Regions from separate parts of the Halomonas sp. I5-271120 genome, predicted to be linked through region 1. Evidence: riboswitches for the same ligand, from Rfam matches in the RefSeq annotation. Region 1 holds a riboswitch; each other region holds the start of a gene.
The links. Region 1 has a riboswitch for thiamine pyrophosphate ahead of thiM (hydroxyethylthiazole kinase). Riboswitches for the same ligand answer to the same signal wherever they lie in the genome.
Positions count from the first base shown of each region.

Region 1 (2,265 bases):
AGGGAGTTGCTTATCCAGGTCAAGCTGCCACGGCCGGACGAACTGCTGGATGCCTGGCCCCACCAGCTGTCAGGCGGCCAGCGCCAGCGAGTGATGATCGCCATGGCGATCGCCAATGAACCGGAGCTGCTGATCGCCGATGAGCCGACGACGGCACTCGATGTCACCGTGCAGCAGGACATCCTGGCCCTGCTCAGAGAGCTTCGCGAGCGCCACGGCATGGGCATGCTGCTGATCACCCATGACCTGAACCTGGTGCGCCGCCATGCCGATCGGGTCTGCGTGCTCTATCACGGCCGCGAGCAGGAAACCGGTCCGGTAGAACGCGTCTTTCGTGATCCGCAGAGCCACTACACCCGCACGCTACTGAATGCCGAGCCACAGGGCCGGCCACGTCCCATCGGCAGCCCCCCTGTGCTGATGGCGGCGCGAGCCTTACGGGTAGCCTTTTCGCGCCCCAAGCGCCTTTTCTCTCGGAACCCGCCGCCCTTCGTGGCGGTGCAGCCGCTCGACCTGACCCTTCGCCGCGGCGAGACCCTGGGCATCGTCGGAGAGTCCGGTTCCGGCAAGACCACCTTAGCCATGGCGCTGCTGCGCCTGACGGCCAGTGATGGCGAAATCGACTTCGCCGAGGAGCGGCTGGATACGCTCAGCGGCAAGGCGCTGCGCCAGCAGCGTCGACGCTTCCAGATCGTCTTCCAGGACCCCTATGGCTCGCTGTCGCCGCGCCTGCCGGTGGCCAAGATCATCAGCGAAGGGCTGCGTTTTCATCATCCCGAGCTCGATGACGCCGAGGTCGAACGGCGCGTCCAGGCGACGCTGCTCGAGGTCGGGCTGCCCGCCGACTGCGCCTCGCGCTATCCCCATGAGTTCTCCGGTGGCCAGCGCCAGCGCATTGCCGTGGCCCGGGCCATCATTCTCGAGCCGGAGCTGGTAGTGCTGGATGAACCTACATCGGCGCTGGACCGTACCGTGCAGAAACAACTGGTCGAGCTGCTCAGGGATTTGCAGGCCCGGCGAGGCCTGAGCTACCTGTTCATCAGCCATGACCTGGCGGTGGTGCGCGCCATGGCCCACCGGGTCATGGTGATGAAGGATGGCGACGTGGTCGAGGAAGGCTCAAGCGAGCAGGTACTGGGCGTGCCTCAAACGCCCTACACTCGAGCGCTGGTCGACGCCGCCGGCCTAGCGCCGGTAACCGGCTGATGCTGGCTGGGCTTTACAGCCAGCCGATCGGCAGAGATAGTGTGCACACTGACGACAGGGGCGCCGGCACTCGCCGGCTGAGAGGCACCCTTCGAACCTGACCCGGATAATGCCGGCGGAGGGAGTCGTGTGGTGGGCGCGCCCGACGCCTGCCACACGAACGCCTCCGCTCAGGAGGCACGATGATCACGATTGACCCCACTGCCCATCTGACGCGAGTCCGCGAGACGGCGCCGCTGATCCACAACATCACCAACTTCGTCGCCATGAATGCCATGGCCAATGTGCTGCTCGCCATCGGCGCGTCGCCGGCCATGGTGCATGCGCGAGAGGAAGCCGCCGAGTTCGCCGGGCTGGCCCGCGCCCTGACCATCAATATCGGCACGCTATCACCGCACTGGGTCGAGGCCATGCTCGAGACGGCTAGCGCCGCCCGAGCAGCCGGCACGCCCTGGGTGCTGGATCCGGTCGCGGTAGGTGCCACCGCCTATCGCCGCAAGACCGCCCGCCAGCTGATTGCCCTGTCACCCACGGTGATACGCGGCAATGCCTCCGAGATCATTGCCCTGGCGACCGAAAGCGCGAGCGGCCGAGGCGTCGACAGCACCGATGCCGCCGACAGCGCCCACGACGCGGCGCTGCAACTGGCCCGAAAAACCGGCGCCGTGGTCGCCGTCACCGGCGAGCAGGATCTCGTCACTGACGGCCAGCGCCTGGTATGGGTCGAGGGCGGCCATCCGCTGATGCCCAAGGTCACAACCCTTGGCTGTTCGCTGACCGGGGTCGTCGCCGCTTTCATCGCCGAGGCCGAGGATCCCTTTGTGGCGACCGTCGCGGCACTTGCCTGCTATGCCAGGGCCGGCGAACTGGCCGGCCAGGAAGCCAGAGGTCCCGGCAGCTTCTCGGTCGCCTTTATCGACGCTCTCTATGGACTCGACGCGTCAGCACTTGAGGATCGCCACCCGGAGGTCCGCCATGTGTAACCACAGCCCATCCAAGGCATTCGACCTGACCTTGTACCTGGTGACCGATGCTGCGCTTTGCGCAAAGAAAGGGCTC
Region 1 covers NZ_CP130701.1:3,324,965-3,327,229, reverse strand. The annotation lists gene Q2K57_RS14900 (ABC transporter ATP-binding protein) at 1-1,206, shown strand, start outside; TPP riboswitch at 1,253-1,347, shown strand; gene thiM (hydroxyethylthiazole kinase) at 1,389-2,189, shown strand; gene thiE (thiamine phosphate synthase) at 2,182-2,265, shown strand, end outside.

Region 2 (2,265 bases), 1.2 Mb from region 1:
GCGCCGGCACCCTCGATCAAAACGCCTTTCGCTGCTATCTACAACAAGACTACCTGTTCCTGATCCACTTTGCCCGCGCCTACGCGCTGGCCGCCTACAAGAGCCGTACCCTGAGCGACCTGCGCCAGGCCAACCGAACTGGACCTGCATGTCGGTTTCTGCCGCGATTGGGGCATTTCCGAGACCGATCTGGCCGCAGTGCCCGAGGCCCGCGAGACACTGGCTTATACCCGCTATGTGCTCGAGGCCGGCCACCGCGGCGACCTTCTGGACCTCCACGTAGCGTTGGCGCCCTGCCTGATCGGCTACGGCGAAATCGCGACCTGGCTCAATACCCAACCCACCACGGTGCGCGGCGCGGCCAACCCTTTTGACGCCTGGATCACGCTGTACGAAGGCCCCGAGTTTCAGCAGGCCATGGTGGATGAAATGGCCTGGCTCGATGCGCGCCTAGCGGAGGTCGGGCCGCGACGCTTCCAGGAACTGAGCCAGATATTCAGCGAGGCCACACGGCTCGAGATCGATTTCTGGCAGATGGGCCTCGATCAGCGCGACTGAGCCTGTCTCACAGGGCCTGTCGCACAGGGCCTGCCAAAATGGGCTCGCTGGAAAAGACCGCTCGGTTTGGTGGTGCCGAACGGCCATTGCAAGCCACCACCGGGAGCCAAGGCTCCCACCACTCGCTTGACGGGGTGCCGGTGATACCGGCTGAGATCATCCAACAGGCGCTAAAGGCGCCTGACAGGACGGATCCCGTTGAACCTGACCTGGCTAGGACCAGCGTAGGGATCAAGCGACAGGCAGGCCGTTTCCCCGCCGGTGCCGAAAACCGCCTGCCCCTGTCTCTCCTTCGCTTGTCCTCCCTGATGTTACCGGGAGAACACATCGCATGAGCAACACCCAGCACTTTCTCAACGAGCAGGCCCGCGTCGATGCGGCCGCCATCGCGCCCATGACGGGCTCGCGCAAGCTCCATGTCGAGGGCTCGCGCCCGGACATCCGCGTGCCCTTTCGCGAAATCGCCCTGTCACCAACGACCACCACCGACGGCGTCGAGCACAACCCGCCGCTGCTGGTCTATGACACCTCCGGGCCCTACACCGATCCGGGTGCCGAGATCGACCTGCGCCGCGGCTTGCCTGCCCTGCGCCAAACCTGGATCGATGAGCGCGACGACACCGACTGGCTGGATGGCCCCAGTTCGGGGTATGGCCGGCGCCGCGCCAACGACCCCATGCTGGCGCCACTGCGCTTCGAGTTGCAACGCTCTCCAAGGCGCGCACGCCCCGGAAAGGATGGCAAGGCCGGCAACGTCACCCAGCTCTACTATGCCCGCCAGGGCATCGTCACCCCGGAGATGGAGTTCATCGCCATCCGCGAGAATTTGCGCCGCCAGGCGCGCTGTTCAACGTATACGGGTTCGGAAGAGGTAGAGCACATCCTTGACCACCAGCACCCAGGACAGGGCTTCGGTGCCAGGCTCCCCGAGGAGATCACACCCGAGTTCGTGCGCGACGAGGTGGCCGCCGGACGTGCCATCATCCCCTGCAACATCAATCATCCGGAATCCGAGCCGATGATTATCGGCCGCAACTTCCTGGTGAAGATCAACGGCAACCTGGGCAACTCGGCGGTGACCTCTTCGATCGAGGATGAGGTCGACAAGATGACCTGGGGCATCCGTTGGGGCTCGGACACCATCATGGACCTATCCACCGGCCAGAACATCCACGAGACCCGGGAGTGGATCATCCGCAACGCGCCGGTGCCGGTGGGCACCGTGCCCATCTACCAGGCGCTGGAGAAGGTAAATGGCGTGGCTCAGGATCTGACCTGGGAGGTGTTTCGCGACACCTTGATCGAGCAGGCCGAACAGGGTGTCGATTACTTCACCATTCATGCAGGCGTGCTCTTGCGCTACGTGCCGCTGACGGCCAAGCGGGTCACCGGCATCGTCTCCCGGGGCGGGTCGATCATGGCCAAGTGGTGCCTCTATCACCATCAGGAGAGCTTTCTCTATACCCACTTCGAGGAAATCTGCGAGATCTGCAAGCAGTACGATGTCGCCTTCTCGCTGGGAGACGGCTTGCGCCCGGGCTCGGTGGCCGATGCCAACGACGCGGCCCAGTTCGCCGAGCTCGAGACCCTCGGTGAGCTGACGCGCATCGCCTGGAAGCATGACGTCCAGGTGATGGTCGAGGGACCCGGCCACGTGCCCATGCACCTGATCAAGGAAAACATGGACAAGCAACTTACCGAATGCGA
Region 2 covers NZ_CP130701.1:737,891-740,155, forward strand. The annotation lists partial or broken gene Q2K57_RS03250 (TenA family protein) at 1-558, shown strand, start outside; TPP riboswitch at 679-806, shown strand; partial or broken gene thiC (phosphomethylpyrimidine synthase ThiC) at 890-2,265, shown strand, end outside.
Region 2: it holds a riboswitch for thiamine pyrophosphate, as region 1 does, so the genes downstream of both, thiC (phosphomethylpyrimidine synthase ThiC) here and thiM (hydroxyethylthiazole kinase) in region 1, are expected to answer to the same signal.

Region 3 (2,265 bases), 900 kb from region 1:
CTTCTGAGGTCTTACAGCAGATCGAGCGGTAGGCATCGTCTTCGCCGTAGGTCAGGCGGTGGTAGACCTTGAAGAAAGTGTAAAGGGCAAGGCCGTTGGGAAAGTCTGGCCAGCGGGCAGGACTTTCTCGGGTCTCAGCATCGATTGTTGCGCCGTTTTGCTCGGCCGAGGCGATAGCGTTGGCCAGGGGCTCGGCCAGCAGTGAGCCGGTATCGATCGGCAGCGGTGTCAGGTTAGCCAGAGCATCACGGTAGTAGGCGAGGCTGGCGGCGATGTCGTCTGTACCGCGAAGCTTATGCTCGTGGTGATGCAAATCCGCGGGTGCGAAGGCGCCATTTTCCCAGCCATGGATTACCTGCAGGGTCAGTCGTTGCTCGCGCAGCGCTTCGTCCAGTAGCGCCTGAAGTGCTACGCGCAGATGAAGCTTGCGTTCCGGGACATCGTTATCGAAGGCTTCGTAGGGCATCGCAAATATCTGGTGCAGGCACCCTTCGGCGTGCTCCTTGGCTTCTGTGTAGTTCATCCTGAATTCCTGCAGGTAATTGTTGGCATGGGGTATTCTGAGCATCGCCTAGGTTATCGGCTGAGAATGGCATTACCTGAGTGATTGAGGCGATTTGGCCGGCCGGGATGACTCAAGTATCCTGTCACGAGATAATCACAGCGTTATACTCGTCAGCAAAGTACTCACCATCGAAGTACTTACTAACGTAGTACTTGCTGACGAGTACTTGACGACTTAGTACTGACCATTTTAGTACTGACCATTTTAGTACTCACAATTCATTCACTGTCGCCAGGGGAGTCCCCGGCTGTGCCGTCAATATGGACAGGCGCGAGCTGGGACTGAGAGTGCACCACGTGCTGACCCTGGAACCTGATCCGGTTAATACCGGCGGAGGAAGTGCGACATGCCTTACCCAACGTTAGCCGCGCTGGGCGCGACGCTTGTGCTTTTCACTTTGCTTGGCCTGCGCGCCCGGCATTTCAACAGGGCGCTGGGTGACGGTGTTCCCGATGACGCCCTCGATGACTATGTCACCGCCCGCAACTCCCAGAACGCCTCGACCCTGGGGCTGTCCTTCCTGGCTTCCGGCATGGGGGCGTGGATTCTCTTCGCGCCGCCGGAAGTGGGTGCCTTCGCGGGGCCGGTCGCACTGGCCGGTTATGCCATTGGCGCGGCACTTCCCTTCCTGGTGCTCGCCGCCTGCGGCCCGGCGATCCGCCGCTATCTCCCCGAAGGGCGCAGCATCGGCGAATTCGCCGAGCGTCGCTACGGAGCCGGCGTGCGCCGCTATGTGTCGCTGATTTCTATCCTCTACATGGCCTGCTTCCTGGCGGCGGAGTTGACCGCCATCGGCGGCATCACCGCGCTGCTTTCCGAAGTATCGCCGGCGTTGGTGGTGAGCGGTGTGGCCCTCACCACGTTGCTTTACACGGCGCTCGGTGGGCTGCGGGCGAGCCTCGCCACCGATCGCTGGCAGGCGGGGCTCTTGATTGCGCTGCTGGCGGTGGTCGGCTGGCTGGGCCTGTCGCGGCTGCCGGCTTTGCCGGAAGAGGCTACGATGCCGGGCATCCCCACCGGCAGTGCGCTGTCCGTGGCGTTGACCCTGGTGATCGCGGTCACGGCGGCAAACCTTTTTCATCAGGGCTACTGGCAGCGGGTCTGGGCGGCAAAGAGCGGTCAGGCGCTGGGACGTGGGGCGCTGCTGGGTGGCCTGGTGACCGTAGCGGTGGTGGCGGTGGTCGGGGGCCTGGGCATTCTCGCCGCCATGTCAGGCGTTGCCCTCGGCGAGCCGCCGATGCCGTTCTTTGCCCTGCTGATCGACGCGTCGGCCGGCCTGAAGCTGCTTGGCCTGGTGCTGGCGGTAACGCTGGTGGCCTCGAGCGTCGATACCCTGCAGAACGCTATCGCCTCGCTGGCGGTCGGCGATGGCAGTGAACGCGGCCGGACGGGGCTTGGTCTGCCGATGGCCCGCTGGCTGACGGTGGCGCTGATGGTGCCGGTGGTGGTGCTGGCGCTGCAGAATCTCTCTGTGCTGCGACTGTTCCTGATCGCCGATCTGCTCTGCGCCTCGGCGATCGTGCCGGTGCTGCTCGGCCTGTGGCCGCGCATGACCACCTTGGCGGCGGTGGCCGGCGGTCTGGCGGGCCTTGTGGGTGCCGTGCTGCCCGGCTGGCTGGAACAGGGCAGCTTCACGGCGGGGCTCTTGGCGGCAAGTTTTCCCGGTGGCGTACCGACCCTTGAGCCTTTCCTCGGCGCGC
Region 3 covers NZ_CP130701.1:2,423,766-2,426,030, forward strand. The annotation lists gene Q2K57_RS10790 (hypothetical protein) at 1-523, opposite strand, end outside; TPP riboswitch at 789-922, shown strand; gene Q2K57_RS10795 (sodium:solute symporter) at 912-2,265, shown strand, end outside.
Region 3: it holds a riboswitch for thiamine pyrophosphate, as region 1 does, so the genes downstream of both, Q2K57_RS10795 (sodium:solute symporter) here and thiM (hydroxyethylthiazole kinase) in region 1, are expected to answer to the same signal.